3 regions of the Kitasatospora sp. NPDC057738 genome follow, and region 1 is predicted to be linked to each of the others. Evidence: riboswitches for the same ligand, from Rfam matches in the RefSeq annotation. Region 1 holds a riboswitch; each other region holds the start of a gene.
What was found. Region 1 has a riboswitch for thiamine pyrophosphate ahead of ACFVGO_RS01540 (cytosine permease). Riboswitches for the same ligand answer to the same signal wherever they lie in the genome.

Region 1 (6,374 bases):
TGCACGGTGGGCGTGAACGCGGCCCCGGCGTCCAGCAGGTCCTGCAGGCGGCGCCCGCCCGGGACGGTCCGGCGGGCCGGCACCGGGCTGCCCGGCTCGGTGGCCAGGGCCAGCTCAAGGGCGTCCGCGAGGTCGCGGCTGAGGTCGCCGGAGGCGGACTGGGTCTGCAGGCCGAGCAGGATCGAGCCGTCCTGGCGGCGCAGGGCCGGCCAGGCCAGCGGCAGCACGGTGGCCAGGGTCACCGACGGGACGTCACCGGTGGCGCCGTCCGCCACCCCGGCGGCCAGCGTCAGCGGCACCGTGGCGGCGGGCACCAGCTCGCGCAGCGCCACCCAGTCGGCCTCGCCCGACAGGCCCTCGAACGGGCGGTGCACCAGCTCCTGCACCGCGTGCGAGGCCTCCCGGCCGTGACACGCCTTGTACCGGCGGCCGGAGCCGCAGGGGCAGTCCTCGCGGGCCCCGACCACGGGGATCTCGCCCGTGACGGCGGTGGTGGACTGGCGCTGCGGCGCCTTCTTGGCGGCCTTCTTGCCCATGCTGCGGCTCTCCCGGAAACGGTGGTCCTGTGTTCCGGGAAGCCTAACGACACATTCCCCGCGCCCGGCTCACGCGCTACGGGCATCGCCCCCGGTGCGCCGGGCGTGCCGGGCCCGGGCGGGCAGCGCCGCCCAGACCGTGACCTCGCCGGGGGCGTCGCGCACGCCCCAGTCGCTGGCCAGCTGGTCGACGATGCTCAGGCCGCGGCCGCCGCGTGAGGTCAGCGAGGGACTCGCGGGCAGCGGCCGAGTGGTCGCCCCGCCGTCCGTGACCTCCAGGGTGAGCACCCCGTCGGCGTGCATCTGCCAGCGGACCAGCACGCCGCCGTCCGGCTCGTCCGAGCCCTCGGCGGACTCCCGGCCGCTCGGTGCGGGTGCGGCGCGCGTCCCGGACGGGACGCCGACCAGCACCTGCCCGAGCACCTCGGCCCGGCCGCTGCGGCCCAGGGCCGGCAGCGGGCCGAGCGGACGGGCGTATCGACAGGCGTTGCTCAACAGCTCGGAAAGGATCAGAACAGCATCATCGATGACCGGTTCCGGTATCTGCCGGTCACCCAGATCTCGACGCAGTCGGCGCCGTGCGACCCCGACACTCGCTGGGCCGTGCGGCACTGCCATGGTCGATGAAGTCGGCACTTCACGCGCCACCATCAACGCCACCCCCGGACCTCCTTCAGCGTATGCCGAGGGAGAGATGCCCCTTGGTAATGCGTCGGAAACGAGCACCGGACGATCCCGCGAGCCCATTTCGAGTGCGGCGACCGACGGTCGACATCAGGTCATTCCGTGCTCACCCTCTGTCGCCCGGATGCAAGAATTCCGGCAATTTCGCGCAAGGAAGGTTTGACTGCCGACCAGAGTGGTCGGACCGGAGTGGTCGGACCGGGGTGATCGGACCGGGGTGATCGGACCGGGAGGATCCGACCGGGCCGACCGGACGCAAGTGACCGGACGGGGCGACCGGTTCGGGGCGACCGGTCGGGCGGGTGCGGCCCCGGGCGCGCCGGCGGATCACCGGCCGAGCTGCGCCAGCACCTCCGCGGGCCGGTTGGTGATGATCGCGGACACCCCGAGCTCCAGGCAGAGCTCGACGTCGGCCGGCTCGTCCACCGTCCACACGTGCACCTCGTGCCCCAGCTCGCGCAGCCTGGTCACCAGCTGCGGGCGGGCCCGCACCAGCTCGATGCCCGGGCCGGCGATCCGCGCCCCGCCCGGCAGCGGCGAACCCTCGCGCAGCCGGCCGAGCAGCGGCAGGGTCCGCTCGAACAGGAACACCCGCCGGTACTGCGGCGCGGCGGCGGCCACCCGGTTCAGCGCGATCGAGGAGAAGCTCATGATCCGGGCGGACGGGCGGTCGCCGCCCCGGGTCGCGCCGATCCCGAACCGCTCCAGCGTCCGCAGCAGCTCGGTCTCCACCCGGCCGCGGAAACGCACCGGGTGCTTGGTCTCGATCGCCAGGTCCACCGGGCGGCCGCACTCCACCACCAGCTCCAGCAGCCGCTCCAGCCGCAGCACGCCGCGCAGCTCCGGGTCGACGCTGGGGCGGCCGGTCTTCCAGGCGCCGAAGTCGTAAGCCTCCAGCTCGGCGAGGGTCATCGCCGAGACGGTGCCCCGGCCGTTGGAGACCCGGCCGATCCGGCGGTCGTGCACGCAGACCAGCGCGCCGTCGGCGGTGACCCGGACATCGCACTCCAGCGCGTCGGCGCCCTCGTCGAGCGCGCGCCGGTAGGCCGCGAGGGTGTGCTCGGGCAGGGCGTGGGAGGAACCGCGGTGGGCGATCACCTGGACGGACGGCACGGTGCGCGCCGCCGGCGAGGACAGGTCTGGGCTGGTCACAGGCCCAACGATAGGCGGCACAGGTGAAGCGCGGACAAAGACGGCCCCAACCTGTGGGGCCGTCTTCCTTCCCGCGGGGCCGTCCCGGCCGGGCCCGCGGGGCCGGGCCGCCCCCGCTTCGCCCGGTGCGGGGCGGCCCGCTCAGTGCCGGTCGGCGCGGCGGGAGAGCGGGGTGAGCGCCCAGGTGACCAGGGCGGGCACCAGGAAGGCGAACAGCGAGGCGGAGGTCCACTCCTGCGGGGTGAAGTGCAGCGACTCCTGGGCCGAGGTCCAGAAGTCCGTCCACCAGCCGGCCACCTTGGTCGGCGCGATGAACTGGTAGACCGCGAAGCCCAGGGCCCACGGCAGCAGCATCGGCCAGCGGGACGGCGCGTCGGCGGAGAGGTTCCAGCCGCGCCGCCCGGCACCGAGGAAGTAGTCCACCACGAGCACCGCCAGCAGCGGCACGAACACCGAGCCGATCAGACCGAGGAAGCCGTAGTAGGTGTCGGTGAACTCGTCGATCCGCAGCGCCAGCACGGTGGTCAGCGCGCCGATCGCGCCGGAGAGCACCCGGCGGTCCACCTTCGGCAGCAGGTTCTGCACCGACATCGCCGTCGAGTACACGTTGGCGAAGGACTGGTCCGTCTCGCGCAGCACCAGCACCAGCAGGAACAGCCAGCCGGCCCAGACCCCGAGGAAGGAGTCGAAGATCCGGTTCGGATCGCCGTCCGACTGCAGCAGCGCCATCAGGCCGAGCACGTAGCACCAGACCTGGGCGATCGTGTAGCCGGAGAAGCTGCCCCAGAACGCCGAGCGCGGGGAGCGCGAGTGCCGGGTGTAGTCGGCGGCCAGCGGGACGAAGGAGACCGACACGGCGATCATCGCGTCGGTGGCGCCCAGGAAGCCGTGCCAGTTGCCCGCCCCCGGGTCCGGCACGCCCTGGCGGCCCAGCTGGACGGTGAAGTACACCATGGCCACCGCGACCGCCCCGGCCACGAAGCGGCGCAGCACCGCGATCGAGCCCAGCGGCCAGATGGTCAGCGCCGTGGTCAGCGCGCCCGCGAGCAGGACGAACAGCCAGCGGTAGCCGGTGGTGTGCGCGACGGTCTGCGCGCCCGCCGAGATGGTCAGCAGCTCGAACACGCCCCAGCCGATGCACTGCACGATGTTCAGCACCGTCGGCAGGTACGACAGCCGGGTGCCGAACAGCCCGCGCAGGTTCGCCATCGCGGGGGCGCCGGTGCGGGCCCCGATCAGCGAGGCCACGCCGAGCATCGCGGTGCCGACCGCCGTACCGACCGTGATCGCGGTCACCGCGGCGGCCAGCGACAGCTCGCTGCCGGGGGCGCCGAGCACGGTGGCGGCGGTGGAGAAGCCGATCAGGCTGACGCCCAGGTTCATCCAGAGCGCGAAGTGGTCCCGGAAGCGCAGCGTGCGCGGCGGCTCGGTGTCCAGCACCAGGGGCGCTTCGACGTGCTCGGGGCGCTCCAGGACGGCGGTCGCGCCCGCGGCGGAGGCGTCCGCACCGGGGGCGGGAACGTTCGCGCCCGAAGAAGAGGATGGCGAAGCAGGCGGCATGGCCGATACTCCCTACGCCGGCATTACCCGGACAGGTTCCGGCGGTCAGCGCCCCCTCGACCGTCCGTCACTCGTGTGGCGTACGGTCGACATGCGCACTCTCAGCCTGGTGGGTCCAAGCTCCCGCGTGTCAGTTTGGAGCGACAGGCTAACCGGCACGGGGGCGAACGCCCAAGGCCGAGGGTGCGCGGTCCGCATCGCGGGACGCCCGGCGGGGGAGGGGAGCCTCGGCCGTCGGTGCCGGCGTCGGTGCCGGTGCCGGGTGTCGGCGTCTGCGTCGGCTAAGGATTCTTATGAGTTCTTCAGAGGGGTCCTTACGGCAATCGAATCGACAGTGCGAAAAACTATGGTCCTTGGTTCTGCCAGCTATGGAGGTCGTCCGTGAGCACCGAGCGCGAGGTTGGGCCCACCGGGCCGCAGGGGGAGCAGCCCGCCGGGCCGGGGGCGGCCGAGTCCGCTTCCGAAGGCCCCGCTCAGGGCGGGCACCAGCCGACCATGGCCTTCCGGCGGGTGCCCGAGCCGGAGTCGGGCGCCGTCGAGGCCGCCCCCGTCGAGGCGGCACCGCCCGTCGACGCCGTCGCGGCCGAGGGTGTCCCGGCCGAGGGCGGGCACAAGCCCACCGTCGCCTTCACCAAGGTGCCCGCCCCGGAGGCCCCCGCGGCCCCCGCGGCGCCCGCCGCCGAGCAGCCGGCCGTCGACCCGGTCACCGGCTACATCGACGCGCCGCCGCCGGTCCTGCCGCCCGCCCCGCAGGCTCCGGCGGCCCCGCCCGCCGCGCCCGCCCAGGCCGCGGCCCCCGCCGCCCCGGCGCTGCCGCCGGCCGACAACCCGTACGCCACCCCGACCCACGGCGTCCCGGCGGCCGGCACGCACGAGGGCTACGGCGCCGCTCCGGCCGCCCCCGTCGCGCACGAGGGCTACGGCGCCGCCCCGGTCGCGCCCGCCGTCCCCGCCGCGCACGGCCACCACCCCTTCGGGGCCGGTCAGCCGCTCGGCGGCTGGGGCCCCACCCACGACTCCACCGCCGGTGGCGCGGGCTACCCCGGCGGCCCGGCGGGCCCGCTCGGCTACCCGGCGGACCACCCCGGCGGTCCGGTCGGCCCCGGCGGCCCGCGCAAGAAGCGCGGCGGCCTGGTCGCCCTGATCGCGGCCGTCGCGCTGGTCGCCGGTGTGGCCGGCGGCGTGCTCGGCGTGACCGTCACCGACAACACCGACCGCGGCAGCTCCGCGAACGACCACCGCAGCACCACCGTGCAGGCCAGCGACACCCAGAAGAACGAGCCCGCCCCCGGCTCGATCGCCGCCATCGCGCAGAAGGCGCTGCCCAGCGTCGTCACCATCAAGGCGCAGGGCAACGGCGAGTCGGGCACCGGCACCGGCTTCGTCTTCGACACCGAGGGCCACATCCTCACCAACAACCACGTGGTCGCGCCGACCCTCAACGGCGGCAAACTGACCGTCAAGTTCGCCGACGGCAGCTCCTACAGCGCCTCGGTGCTGGGCCACGCCGAGGGCTACGACGTCGCCGTGGTCAAGATCGACAACCCGCCGAAGAGCAAGCTGACCCCGCTGCCGCTGGCCGACTCCGACAAGGTCAACGTCGGTGACGCCACCGTCGCGATCGGTGCGCCGTACGGCCTGGAGTCCACCGTCACCAGCGGCATCATCAGCGCCAAGGACCGCCCGGTGGCCTCCGGCGACGACACCGGCTCGCAGGCCTCGTACATGAACGCCCTGCAGACCGACGCCTCGATCAACCCCGGCAACTCCGGCGGCCCGCTGCTCGATTCCGGCGGCGCGGTGATCGGCATCAACTCGGCGATCCAGTCCAACGCCTCCGCCAACGGCCGGGCCGGCAGCATCGGCCTGGGCTTCGCCATCCCGATCAACCAGGCCAAGTGGGTCGCGGACACCCTGATCAAGACCGGCAAGCCGGTCTACGCCAAGCTCGACGTGCTGCGCAACGACGACTACAAGGGCGACGGCGCGCAGATCCAGACCAAGGACATCCAGGGCCAGCCGGCCGTCACCCCCGGCGGCGCGGCCGACAAGGCCGGCCTCAAGCCGGGCGACGTCATCACCAAGCTCGGCGGCGTGCCGATCGACAACGGCCCGGCCCTGGTCAGCCGGATCTGGACGCACAAGCCCGGCGAGACCGTCGACGTCGAGTACACCCGCAACGGCCAGACCTTCAACACCAAGGTCACCCTCGGTCAGCGCGAGGGCGACCAGTCGTGACCCCCGCCCGCACCGAAACGTGTGCGCCGAACCCCGCCGGACCCGTTAGGCTGACCTCCGCCTGGAGAGCTGCCCGAGCGGCCTAAGGGAACAGTCTTGAAAACTGTCGTGCGGTGACCCCGTACCGTGGGTTCGAATCCCACGCTCTCCGCCGGTAGGAGAACCACCTGCTCAGGGCGGGTGCCGAGTTCGCTCGGCACCCGC
Region 2 (6,374 bases), on a different contig from region 1:
GGTCCGCCGGGTGCTGGCGCTCACCGACCGTCTCGGTGAGGAGCTGTCCGCGGCCGAGCGCCGCAAGGTGGTCGAGCACTTCGTGACCACCTCGCGCTACGAGTGGATGTTCTGGGACGCGGCCTGGCGCGGAGAGCGCTGGCCGGTCTGAAGCCGCGCGGGTGCGTCCGCCGGTCGTCCGCCCGCCGTCCAGGTGCCGTACGGACGACGGGCGGGCGCCTGCCGGGACGACGGGCGGTGCCGGGTCAGCCGGTGACGAAGTAGCCGGTCAGGTCGGCGACGACGTTCACCGGGCCGCCGTGGTTGAAGACCGAGTAGGTGCCCCCGCCGGTGACCCCGGTGGTCACCGAGTTGGCGACGGTCTGCCCGGGTTCGACGTTCACGGTGGAGGTGTTCGGCGGCTGGCCCCCGCCCGGGAACACCGTGAGGTGGCCGGAGTCGGTCACGTCGGTGATCGTGACGTTGGCCTCGACACCCAGCACGTTCGGGACGGAGCCGTCCGCGGGCACGGCCTGGACGGCCGTGGTCGCCCCCTGCTGGAGCTTGCCGCCGGTGATCCGGGTGTCGAGGTTGCGGACCGGCGTCGTGAGCGCGCTGAACAGGCCCCTTCCGGACGGCCCGTAGTAGCCGACGACGTCGACGATCACGTGCACCCAGCCGGCGCGGTTGTAGACGTCGATCCGCCCGTCCGCGCCGACCGGCACCACGACCTGGTTCGCGACCGTCGATCCCACCGGGAAGTTGACGTTCGAGCCGTAGGCGGGCCGCTGCGTCCCGCTCGGGTACGCGGTCAGGAAGCTGTCCCAGGAGCCGTCCGTGGTGGTGACGTTGAGGACCACCGAGGTGGCGTCCGCGGTCCCCAGCTCGGGGCGGGCGACCTGGTAGCTGCGCACCGCGTCGCCGCCGAGCCGCCCGGTGCCGTCGCTGCGGCTGTCGGCGATCCGGGTCGGGGTCAGCGGGCCGTACTTGTCGGGCGCCGCGGTCCGGTAGTACCCGACCACGTCGAGCACGACATGGGCGGTGCCCGCGTTGTTGTAGACGTTGATCCACGGGGCGCCCCGGCCGACCGGACCGACCGCGATCGTGACCAGGTTGGAGATGGTCTGGCCGGCCTTGAAGTTGATGCTGGAGGTGGCGGGCTTGGTGCCGGCCGGGCCGGCCTTGGCGGCGAGCGTGACGAAGCCGTCGGCGGTCGGGTCGGTCACGGTGAGGTTGACCACCACGGCCGTGGCGTCGGTCGGCACGGCGGAGCCGCAGTACATCGGCGGGTGGCTGCCGCAGCGCTGCGACACCGGGGTGCTGTAGTACTCGCCTTCCTTGAGCGGTCCGAAGTGGTCGTGCGACGGGGTCTGGTCGTAGGAGCGGGTGTCCAGGATCCGGGTCGGGGACATCCCGACGAACCCGGCCGGTGCGGTCACGTCGGCGGCAGCGGTCACGGCCGCCGGTGCCGCGGTCGCCGGGACCGCGGCGAGCGCCGCCACGGTCAGGTTGAGCGCCGCGAGAGCGGCTGTGGACACGGCTGTTCTGGCCCGCATGATCAGGTTCCCCCCTGGTCGATGGCACCGGACGGGCGTTCTTCCGGCACTGGTTGGACGCTTGGGAACGCCGGGGGTTGTACGCCGCCGGACGAATTCTCGGGGGTCACCCGGGGGGTCGGGCTCGGGGTGATCTCGGGGTTCTCTCCGGGCCGTTGGGCCTCGTTCCGGCACTCGCGCCACCGTACGATCGAAGTACCGAAAGCAAGCGGGATGCGGCACCGGACGGCGGCCGACCCGAGGGGAGAAGAGGAACCGACATGGCTGAGCTCTGGAAGTCGCTGCCCTCCTGGGTGCGCAACATCGTCATCCCGGTGCTGGTCCTGGTGCTGGCCTGGAACATCGTCGCCTTCGTGTTCGGCGTCGTCGGCGCCCTGCTCTCGATCGTGATCAAGCTGCTGGTGGTGGTCGGCATCGCCGCCGCCGTGGTGGTCCTGGTGAAGAAGGCCGCCAAGAGCTGACCCACCACCCCGTAACGCCGCCCTGAGGCCCGGCCCCCCACGAGAGGGGGGACCGGGCCTCGGCCGTTCTCCGGTATCCGATCGGCTACTGGTTGCGGTAGTAGCCGAAGAGGTCGACGACGACATCGGTCGTGCCGGCGCGGCCGACCGGGCGGGGTGGGGCGCTCTGGACCTGCGGCGATCGGCTCGCTACGGTGTTGGGCGTCGTGTGCAGGCAACACCGCCTGCGACGCGGGAGCTCGGAGCACCGGGCTGAGAGGACGCTGACCGGGACGTCGACGGACGGACCGACGGCTGCGTCGACCGCAGGAACCTGACCGGGTAATGCCGGCGTAGGGAGTAGAGGTCAGATGACCACGTTCGAAGCACAGCCGCAGTCTGCCCAGGGCGCCCCCAGCAGCGAGCGCACCGGCTACCCGACCCCGGCCTGGCGCAAGTCCTACCGCGAGGGGTCGCGCCCCGACCTGCGCGTTCCGTACCGCGAGGTGCGGCTCACCAACGGCGGGTCCGTCCCGCTGTACGACACCTCCGGCCCATACACCGACCCGTCCTTCGAGCCCGACGTGCGGCGCGGCCTGCCCGCCCTGCGGGACGCCTGGATCCGCCAGCGCGGCGACGTCGAGGAGTACGACGGCCGCGAGCCGCGCCCCGAGGACGACGGGATCAAGCACACCTCGCCGCGCGGCGGGAACCTGCGCAACCTGGACGCGGTCTTCCCCGGCCGGCCGCGTCGCCCGCTGCGCGGTCGCGGTGGCGCCGCCGTCACCCAACTCGCCTACGCCAAGCGGGGCTTGGTGACGCCGGAGATGGAGTTCGTGGCGCTGCGCGAGGGCCTGGCGCCGGAGTACGTGCGCGCCGAGGTGGCCCGCGGCCGGGCCGTCATCCCGGTCAACGTGAACCACCCGGAGGTGGAGCCGGCCGTCATCGGCACCAACTTCCTGGTGAAGATCAACGCCAACATCGGCAACTCCGCCGTCACCTCCTCGATCGAGGAGGAGGTGGAGAAGATGACCTGGGCCACCCGCTGGGGCGCGGACACCGTCATGGACCTCTCCACCGGCCGCAACATCCACACCACCCGCGAGTGGATCCTGCGCAACTCCCCGGTGCCGATCGGCACCGTGCCGCTCTACCAGGCCCTGGAGAAGGTGGACGGCAGGGCCGAGGAGCTGAGCTGGGAGGTCTACCGGGACACGATCGTCGAGCAGTGCGAGCAGGGCGTCGACTACATGACCGTCCACGCCGGCGTGCTGCTGCGCTACGTCCCGCTCACCGCGCGCCGCAAGACCGGCATCGTCTCGCGCGGCGGCTCGATCATGGCGGCCTGGTGTCTGGCCCACCACCAGGAGAACTTCCTCTACACCAACTTCGAGGAACTCTGCTCCATCCTGGCCTCCTACGACGTCACCTTCTCGCTCGGCGACGGCCTGCGCCCGGGCTCGATCGCGGACGCCAACGACGAGGCGCAGTTCGCCGAGCTGAAGACCCTCGGCGAGCTCGGCCGGATCGCCCGCGAGCACGACGTCCAGGTGATGATCGAGGGCCCGGGCCACGTCCCGATGAACAAGATCAAGGAGAACATGGATCTCCAGAAGGAGATCTGCGACGAGGCGCCGTTCTACACCCTCGGCCCGCTGACCACGGACGTCGCCCCCGGCTACGACCACATCACCTCGGGCATCGGCGCCGCGATGATCGCCTGGTGGGGCACCGCGATGCTCTGCTACGTGACCCCCAAGGAGCACCTGGGCCTGCCCAACCGGGACGACGTCAAGACCGGTGTGATCACCTACAAGATCGCCGCCCACGCCGCCGACCTGGCCAAGGGCCACCCCGGCGCCCAGGCCTGGGACGACGCCCTCTCCGACGCCCGCTTCGAGTTCCGCTGGGAGGACCAGTTCAACCTGGCCCTCGACCCGGAGACCGCCCGCGCCTTCCACGACGAGACCCTCCCCGCCGAGCCCGCCAAGACCGCGCACTTCTGCTCGATGTGCGGCCCGAAGTTCTGCTCGATGAAGATCTCCCAGAAGATCCGCGACGAGCACGGCGACGGTTCCACCGCCGTGGACACCGAGTTCGACGCCGAGGCCCTGGCGGGCATGGCCGAGAAGTCCGCCGAGTTCGCGGCCCAGGGCAACAAGGTCTACCTGCCCCTGGTCGACTGACCCGGGACGCCTGAGCGCCGCCCCGATCACCTCGGGGCGGCGCTTCGCCGTCCTCGCCGTCCTCGGCTACATCTCGGCGTCGCCGAAGACCATGCGGTGTCCGCGCGCGGTGTCCATGTACTCACGGACGCGGTGGATCAGCCCGTCACGGAGTTCGAAGACCAGGCAGTAGTCATTGGCGTAGTGATTGCCGTTGGCGAGCGTCGCGGTCATGGTCTCCTCCACGATCACGCGCTCGCCGTCGGCGTGGAAACCGTGGAAGGTGACGTCGACGTCCCTGACGAACAGGCGGGAGAAGTCCTCGGCGAGGAAACGCGTGATCATTTCCCTGCCGACCATGTGACTGGGGCGGTCCAGCGCGGTGGCCGTCGCGTTTCCCGGAGGTGCCAGCCACTCGGCGTCCTCGGTGAAGACCGCGGAGATCTGGTCGGCGTCGTGGCCGGCGAACGCCTTCCAGGCGGCCCGGACGATGTCGTGGCTGCTCACCGGGGTTCGGTCGGGACGGGTGCCGGTCCGGGCGCGGCCGATGAAGCGGCCTCCAGCGTGCGGCGGATCACCGCCGAACCGTGCTCGACGGACTCGGCGATCGGTGCGGCCAGCGCGTCGGGCAGGACATCGGTGTGCCACACGAATCTCGTCCGGCCGCCGGCCTCCGGAAGGGCCTGCATGGACGCGTGGTGGTGGGACGGATGGAGGCTGCCGCCGACGACCGTGTAGGCGACCCGTATCGCCTCGTGGTCGAGGTCGACGAGCCGTTCGAACACGATCGTGCCGTCGGCGAAGGTGACGGTGCGCGTGTCCGAGCTCAGCCGGGTGTCGGTGACGAACCCGGGCGCCAGCCGCTCGTGCACCGCGCCGTAGTCGCTGAGCACCGACCACACCGCCTCGGGGCGGGCATCGATGACGATTTCCTTGTGGATCGAGGCCATGGGTGATCGACTCCTCGTCAGGCCGAAGCGATGCAGAACGGGTGGCCCTCGGGGTCGGCGAGAACGGTCCACTCGCCTTCGCCGGGCTGGAACTCCGGCTTGGTCGCCCCCGCCGAGAGCAGCTCCTTCACCGTGATCTCGGGATCGGCCACCGTGAAGTCGAGATGGGCGTGCTTCGCGGCGTCGGGCCAGCCGGGCCCCCGGTAGCCGGCGACCCGCTGGAAGGCCAACCGGACCGGCCCCCTGCCGAGTTGGACGAAGTCGTCGTCGCCCTGCCCGAGGTCCCAGCCGGTGACCTTGCGGTAGAACTCGGCGAGGGCCCGGGGATCGGCGCAGTCGATGGTGATCGCGGTGAGCTCCGCGTGAACGGCCATGGATGGCTCCCTTCGTGTCATCACGTGAGCCCCAGCATCCGGGGCAATGGCGCCGGAGGTCTTGAAGATCCTTGCGGGCCGTTCTGTCGTACCCGGCGGATACCGTTCGCGGCATGCTGTCCGCATCGACCCTCGCCGCCCGGCCGGAGTTCACCGTGGCCGTGGTGGGGTGCCGCTCCGACCACGCCCGGTGGTCGCAGCCGGAGACCCGCGACGACCACCGCCTGGTGCTGGTGCGACGCGGCAGGTTCCGACGGTCGGCCGACGGCGCCGACATCGATCTGGACCGGACCACGGCCTACTTGGGCGCGCCCGGCGAACAGGAGCGCTTCGCCCATCCGGCCGGCGGCGACGTCTGCACGTCGGTCAGCTTCGAGCCCTCCCTCCTCGGGCGCCCGCCCGCCGCGACGACGGTGTATGTCGACGCGCGCGTCGATCTCGCCCACCGCCGTCTGGTGGCCGCCGCGGCCACCGGCGACATCGACTACGCGCTGGCGGAGGAACTGCTCCGCCTCGTCGCGGCCGCGGCCGGTGAGCCGACCTTCCGCTCCCGGCCGGCCGACCGGGCGCTGGCCGCCGCGGCGCGCGGGGCGATCATCGAAGAGGCCCCGGAGGCCGGAGGGCTCTGCGCACTGGCCGCGCTGCTGGAGGTGTCGCCCTACCGACTGAGCCGGGTGTTCTCCAGGGAGACGGGCGTCTCGCTGACCCGCTACCGCAACCGCGTGCGCGTCACCCGGGCCATGGACCGGATCGCCGAGGGCGAACCCAGCCTCGCCGCCCTGGCAGCACAGCTCGGCTTCGCCGACCAGGCGCACCTGACCCGCATCGTCCGCGAGCACGTGGGACACACACCGACGGTGCTGCGTCGGCTGCTTGCCCCGGTTCGCGCCCGCCATGGGCCGACGGGCCG
Region 3 (6,374 bases), on a different contig from region 1:
CCATGCCCTTGCTGACCACCAGCGAGACCGCGGAGTTCTCCTGCAGCAGCTGCCCGGCCGCCGGCGAGCTGCTGATCACCGAGCCCTCGGGCACGGTGTCGTCGTAGGTCTCGGTCACACCGCCCCTGGTCAGCTGGGCGCCGGCCAGGGCCGAGGCGGCGTCGGCGGAGCTCTTGCCGGCGAGGTCCGGCACCGCGATCCGCTTGGGGCCCCTGGAGACGGTGACGGTGACGCTGTCGCTCTTGCGGGTGCGCGCCCCCACCCCGGGATCCACGGAGATCACCTGCCCGGACGGCACGGACTCGCTGAACACCTCGACGAACCTGCCGTGCAGGCCCTCCTTGTCCAGGACCCGCTGCGCCTCGGCCCGGTCCTTGCCGAGCACGCCCGGCACCGCGCCGTACAGCCCCTCGGAGATCCCGTAGGTGGCGCCGCCGATCGCCAGGACCAGGGCGGCCACCGCGGCCGTCCAGATCAGCGGCCCGCGGGGGAGACGGCGGCGCGGCGTGGCCGGCCGGCGCCGCTGCACCGGGGTCGGCTCGTCGTACGGGCGGGGCTCGGCGAGCAGCTCGTCCATCAGCTCCGGCGGCATGTCCAGCACGCTGGTGCGCTCGGTCGGCGGGGCGTCTGCGGGTCGCGGCAGCGGCTGGACCACCGAGGTCGGCTCGGTGGTCGGGTAGCGCGGGCCGGGCCGGGTGGAGGCCGGCGGCTCGGCGTCCAGCTCGGCCGGGGTGAGGGTGCGGCGCACCCGCTGGAGGGCGGCGAGCAGCTCGACCGCGTCGTACGGGCGGGCGTCGGCGGACCGGGCGCAGGCGCCGGCCACTATCGCGTCCAGTTCGGGGCCGACGGCGGGGGCGACCAGCGAGGGGGCCGGGACGTCCTCGTGCAGGTGCTTGTACATGACCTGGACGGGATTGTCGCCGGTGTGCGGGCGGCGGCCGGTGAGCATCTCGTACAGCAGGATGCCGGCCGCGTAGACGTCCACCCGCTGGTCGGTCGGGGCGTCCGGGAGGATCTGCTCGGGGGCCAGGTAGGAGACGGTGCCCATGACCGTGCCGCCGGTGGCGGTGGTGGTCGAGGTGGGCGCGCCGTCGGCGGTGCCGAGCACCCGGACCAGGCCGAAGTCGGCGACCTTGACCAGGCCGCCGTCGGTGATCAGCACGTTCTCGGGCTTGACGTCGCGGTGGACCAGCCCGGCCCGGTGGGCGGCGCCGAGCGCGGCCAGCACCGGCTCCAGCACGTCCAGAGCGGCCCGGACGGACAGCGCGCCGCGGTCGCGCAGCAGGTCGCGCAGGGTGCGGCCGGGTACGTACTCCATGGCGAGGAAGACGTGACCGCCGTCCGCGCCCTGGTCGAAGACGGTGACCACGTTGGGGTGGGTGAGCTTGGCGACGGCCTTGGCCTCGCGGATGAAGCGGGCGGTGAACCCCTCGTCGCCGGCCAGCGAAGGGTGCATCACCTTGAGTGCGACCACGCGGTCCAGACGGGTGTCGGTGCCCTTGTAGACGGTGGACATCCCGCCGGTCGCGACGCGCTGCTCGACCCGGTACCGGTTGTCGAGCAGGGCGCCGATCAAGGGGTCGTGCAGTGCCATGTCCACTCGGAGAGTCTAGAGCCGCCCGGGACGGCCGGTCCCGGAGGACACCGCCTCCGGGACCGGCTTGTGACATGCGCGACGGTTCAGAACGCGGGGTGCTCGCGGGTGTCCAGGTCGGCCCGGCCGGCCATCGCGGAGGAGGCCTCGGCGTGGAAGCGGCGCGGGATCCGGCCGGCCCGGTGGGCGAGCCGGCCCGCCTCGGCGGCGTGCCGCATCGCCTCGGCCATCAGCACCGGGTCCTGAGCCCTGGTCACCGCGGAGGCGAGCATCACCGCGGCGCAGCCCAGCTCCATCGCCAGCGCCACGTCGGAGGCGGTGCCGGCGCCCGCGTCCAGGATCACCGGGACGCCCGCACCCTCCACGATCAGCTGGAAGTTGTGCGGGTTGCGGATGCCCAGGCCCGAACCGATCGGCGAGCCCAGCGGCATGATGGCCGCGCAGCCGACGTCCTCCAGCTTGCGGGCCAGCACCGGGTCGTCGTTGGTGTACGGCAGGACGGTGAAGCCGTCGTCGACCAGCGTCTCGGCGGCGTCCAGCAGCTCGATCGGGTCGGGCAGCAGGGTGCGCTCGTCGGCGATCACCTCCAGCTTGACCCAGTCGGTGCCGAGCGCCTCGCGGGCCAGTCGGGCGGTCAGCACGGCCTCGCCGGCGGTGAAGCAGCCGGCCGTGTTGGGCAGCACCCGGATGCCGTTGCGGGTCAGTACGTCGAGCACGGAGCCCTGGGTGGTGGCGTCGACCCGGCGCATGGCGACGGTGGTCAGCTCGGTGCCGGAGGCGAGCAGCGCGCGCTCCAGGACCTCCAGGCTGGGGGCGCCCCCGGTGCCCATGATCAGCCGGGAGGAGAAGGCCGTCCCGGCGATGGTCAGAAGGTCGTCGGCCATGGTTCAGCCTCCCTGCACGGCGGTGAGGATCTCGATCCGGTCGCCGCCGGCCAGCGCCGTCCCGGGCCACGAACCGCGTGGCACCACGGCCTCGTTGAGCGCGGCGGCGACACCGGTGTTGGCGGCGCTGACGGCGGCCACCACCTCGGCGAGGGTGGTCGTGGCGGACACCCGGCGGGGCTCGCCGTTGACGGTCAGGGCGATCTCGTTCGGGGTGATCTCGTTCGGGGCGATCTCGGTCATGCGGAGGCCTTCGCAGCGGGGGGTTCGGGGGAGAAGCGCAGGGGCGTGAACGGCCTTGCCGTTTCGGGGACTTCACCGGTGGCCAGGTACTCGGAGAGCAGGTCGGCGGTCACCGGGGTGAGCAGCACGCCGTTGCGGTAGTGGCCGGTGGCGGCGACCAGCCCGGGCAGTGACGTCGGGCCGAGCAGCGGGGCGTTGTCCGGCGAGCCGGGGCGCAGCCCGGCGGAGGTCTCCAGCAGCGGGAGTTCGGTGATTCCCGGGACCAACTCGTGCGCGTCGCGCAGGAGTTCGTACACCCCGCCGGCGGTGACGGTGGTGTCGTAGCCCTGCTCCTCGGTGGTCGCGCCGACCACCAGCTCGCCGTTCTCCCGGGGCACCAGGTACAGGTGCCGGCCGCGGACGACGGCGCGGACGTTGCGGGACAGGAACGGGCGGTAGGCGTCCGGGACGTGCAGCCGCAGCACCTGCCCCTTCACCGGGCGGATCGCGGGCAGCACACCGTCGGGCAGGCCGGGCAGCCGGTGGCTGTGCGGGCCGGCGGCGAGGACGACCTGCCCGGCGCCCACCCGTTCCCCGGTCGAGAGCCGGGCGCCGGTCGCGCGGCCGTCCTCGACCAGCAGCTCGACGGCCTCGGCGCGGTGCAGCAGGACGTCCGCGTTCTCGCAGGCGGCGGCCAGGGCGGTGAGCAGGCGCCGGGGGTCCACCTGGTGGTCGTCCGCGACGTGCAGGCCGCCGCGCACGCCGGGGGCGAGCATCGGCTCCAGCCTGCGGGCCTCCCGGCCGGTCAGCCAGGTCGAGTCCAGGCCGAGCCGCTGGTGGAAGGCGTGCAGCTCGCGCAGTTCCTCGCGGTCGTCGGAGTCCAGCGCCACGGCGACGGTGCCGCAGCGGCGGTAGCCGGTGTCCCGGCCGCCGCTCGCCTCGGAGAGCTCGGCGGCGAAGGCCGCGTACCGCTCGTTCGAGGCCATCCCGAGGCGCAGCAGCGGCTCCTCGCCGTACTGCAGCTCGGTGACCGGGGCGAGCATCCCGGCCGCGACCCCGGCGGCCCCGCCGCCGGGGGAGGGGTCGACCACGATCACGTTCCGCAGCCCGCGCTGCGCGGCGCGCCAGGCGACGGCGAGGCCGATGACGCCCCCGCCGATCACCAGCACGTCGGCGTGGGCGCCTGATGGCAAGCGTGACAAAGCTGCTCTTCTCCCTTCGCCGGTATGACCCGGATCAGGTTCGGACGGTCGCAGGCCGTGCCAGCCCGCCTCTCAGCCCGGTGCGCCGGGCTCCCGTGTGGTGCCCCCACCTTAACGCCGGGGGTCGGCCCGGCCGAAGGCCCGTACAGCGGGCGGACGGCCCGCAGGCCGCCGCGTCGCGCTGAGTACAGTGACGGGCGTGGCAGAGCTGAGCGGAACGGATCAGGTGGTCGTCGTCGGAGCCGGGCTGGCCGGGGCGCAGTGCGCCCTCAAGCTGCGGCAGGGCGGCCGGCAGGGGCCGATCGTGCTGGTCGGCGAGGAGCCGCACGCGCCGTACGACCGGCCGCCGCTCTCCAAGGACGTGCTGCTCGGCAAGGCCGACTCCACCGCCCTGGACATCGACTACGGGCAGCTCGGCATCGAGCTGCTCACCGGCCGCCGGGCCACCGGCCTGACCCCCGGCGTGCTGCACACCGACGGCGGCGACCTCCCGTACGGCTCGCTGGTGATCGCCACCGGCGCCGTTCCGCGGGCCCTGCCCGGGGCCGAGCGCGCGCACCTGCTGCACACCCTGGACGACGCCCTGGCGCTGCGCGCGCTGCTGCGCCCCGGGCTGCGGCTGGTGCTGGTCGGCGCGGGCTGGATCGGCGCCGAGGTGTCCACCGCGGCCCGCGCGGCGGGCTGCGAGGTGACCGTGGTCGAGGCCGGCCCGGCGCCGCTGCCCGGCGCGCTGCCGACCGAGGTCGGCTCGGCGATGGCCGCCTGGTACGCCGGGGCCGGGGTCGACCTGCGCTGCGGGGTCGGCGTGGCCGCCGTCGAGCCCGGCGCGGTGCTGCTGGCGGACGGCTCGCACCTGCCCGCCGACGAGGTGGTGGTCGGCATCGGGGCCCGCCCCGCGACCGGCTGGCTGGCCGGAACCGGGGTCGAGCTGGACGCGGCCGGCGCCGTCGTGGTGGACGGGCGGCTGCGCACCTCGGTGCCCGGCGTGTTCGCGGCCGGCGACTGCGTCAGCTACCCCTCGGCCCGGGCCGGGGCCCGGCTGGCCGTCCAGCACTGGGACCACGCCCTGCAGTCCGGCGAGGCGGTGGCCGCAGCCGTCCTGGGCGCGGACGCGCCGGCCTACGACCCGGTGCCGTACTTCTGGTCCGAGCAGTTCGGCCGGATGGTCCAGTACGCCGGCCGGCACGCCGAGGGCGACGAGCTGCTGTGGCGCGGCTCCCCGCGGGACGGCGACTGGTCGGTGCTCTGGCTGCGCGACGGCGTGCCGAGCGCGCTGCTGGCCGTGGACCGGCCGCGCGACCTCACCCAGGGGCGGAGGCTGATCGAGCGCGGTACGGCCCTGGATCCGGCCCGGGCGGGCGACCCGGCGGTGCCGCTGAAGTCGGCCGTCGCGGGGTAGTGCCTGGTGCGCGGTGGGCCGCGGAGGTGGCAGTCTGGTGGCGTGAGTGAGATCGAAAGCAAGATTGAAGCCCTGGTCACCGACTGGATGTACCTGCCCGACATCTCGGAGCAGTGGGGGGTCCGGGTCACCGAGGTGCGTGACCTGGTCAAGAACGGCGGCCTGATCGCCGTCCGGCGCGGGCCGAACAAGTCGCTGCAGGTCCCGGCGGCGTTCATCGACGGCCCGGGCCTGGTCAAGCACCTGTCCGGCACCCTGACCGTCCTGCGGGACTGCGGGTACAACGACGTGGAGATCCTGGAGTGGCTCTTCACCGAGGACCCGTCGCTGCCCGGCAGCCCGATCCAGGCGCTCCGGGAGAACCGCGGCACCGAGGTGAAGCGCCGCGCCCAGGCGATGCTGATCTGATGGCGGCGGACACGCTGCGTACCCGGCTGGCCGACGCCCGGCTCTACCTGTGCACCGACGCCCGCCGGGAGCAGGGCGACCTCGCCGAGTTCCTGGACGCGGCGCTGGCGGGCGGGGTGGACATCGTCCAGCTGCGGGACAAGGGCCTGGAGGCCAAGCAGGAGCTGGAGGCCCTGGAGGTCTTCGCCGACGCCTGCCGCCGGCACGGCAAGCTGCTGGCCGTCAACGACCGCGCCGACGTCGCCCACGCGGCCCGGCCGGACGTGCTGCACCTCGGCCAGGACGACCTGCCGGTGCAGGCCGCCCGGGCGATCCTCGGAGAGGACGTGCTGATCGGCCGTTCCTGCCACGCCGAGTCCGAGGTGGACGCGGCGATCGCCGAACCCGGTACGGACTACTTCTGCACCGGCCCGGTCTGGCCGACCCCGACCAAGCCGGGCCGCCCGGCCCCGGGCCTCGGCCTGGTCTCGTACGCGGCGAAGCAGGACACCGACCGGCCGTGGTTCGCGATCGGCGGGATCGACCTCGGCAACCTGGACGAGGTGCTGGCCGCCGGTGCCCGCAGGGTCGTCGTGGTGCGGGCCGTCACCGCCGCGGCGGATCCGCGGGCGGCCGCCGCCGAGCTGTCCCGCCGGGTGCGCGCCGCGCTCTGACCGGCCCGGATC

Region 2: it holds a riboswitch for thiamine pyrophosphate, as region 1 does, so the genes downstream of both, thiC (phosphomethylpyrimidine synthase ThiC) here and ACFVGO_RS01540 (cytosine permease) in region 1, are expected to answer to the same signal.
Region 3: it holds a riboswitch for thiamine pyrophosphate, as region 1 does, so the genes downstream of both, thiO (glycine oxidase ThiO) here and ACFVGO_RS01540 (cytosine permease) in region 1, are expected to answer to the same signal.

The regions. Positions count from the first base shown of each region.
Region 1 is NZ_JBHVJT010000002.1:76,074-82,447, reverse strand. Features, by position in the region: gene ACFVGO_RS01555 (DUF5926 family protein) at 1-536, opposite strand, end outside; gene ACFVGO_RS01550 (ATP-binding protein) at 606-1,187, opposite strand; gene ACFVGO_RS01545 (glycerophosphodiester phosphodiesterase family protein) at 1,548-2,372, opposite strand; gene ACFVGO_RS01540 (cytosine permease) at 2,514-3,932, opposite strand; TPP riboswitch at 3,925-4,069, opposite strand; gene ACFVGO_RS01535 (S1C family serine protease) at 4,314-6,170, shown strand; tRNA gene ACFVGO_RS01530 (tRNA-Ser) at 6,234-6,321, shown strand.
Region 2 is NZ_JBHVJT010000049.1:32,596-38,969, reverse strand. Features, by position in the region: gene tenA (thiaminase II) at 1-151, shown strand, start outside; gene ACFVGO_RS25155 (hypothetical protein) at 246-1,517, opposite strand; gene ACFVGO_RS25150 (DUF5326 family protein) at 1,796-1,996, shown strand; TPP riboswitch at 2,218-2,352, shown strand; gene thiC (phosphomethylpyrimidine synthase ThiC) at 2,347-4,161, shown strand; gene ACFVGO_RS25140 (nuclear transport factor 2 family protein) at 4,228-4,647, opposite strand; gene ACFVGO_RS25135 (SRPBCC family protein) at 4,644-5,090, opposite strand; gene ACFVGO_RS25130 (VOC family protein) at 5,108-5,464, opposite strand; gene ACFVGO_RS25125 (helix-turn-helix transcriptional regulator) at 5,578-6,374, shown strand, end outside.
Region 3 is NZ_JBHVJT010000082.1:5,665-12,038, forward strand. Features, by position in the region: gene pknB (Stk1 family PASTA domain-containing Ser/Thr kinase) at 1-1,594, opposite strand, end outside; gene ACFVGO_RS32945 (thiazole synthase) at 1,681-2,478, opposite strand; gene thiS (sulfur carrier protein ThiS) at 2,482-2,721, opposite strand; gene thiO (glycine oxidase ThiO) at 2,718-3,893, opposite strand; TPP riboswitch at 3,897-4,009, opposite strand; gene ACFVGO_RS32960 (FAD-dependent oxidoreductase) at 4,093-5,301, shown strand; gene ACFVGO_RS32965 (Rv2175c family DNA-binding protein) at 5,344-5,709, shown strand; gene thiE (thiamine phosphate synthase) at 5,709-6,362, shown strand.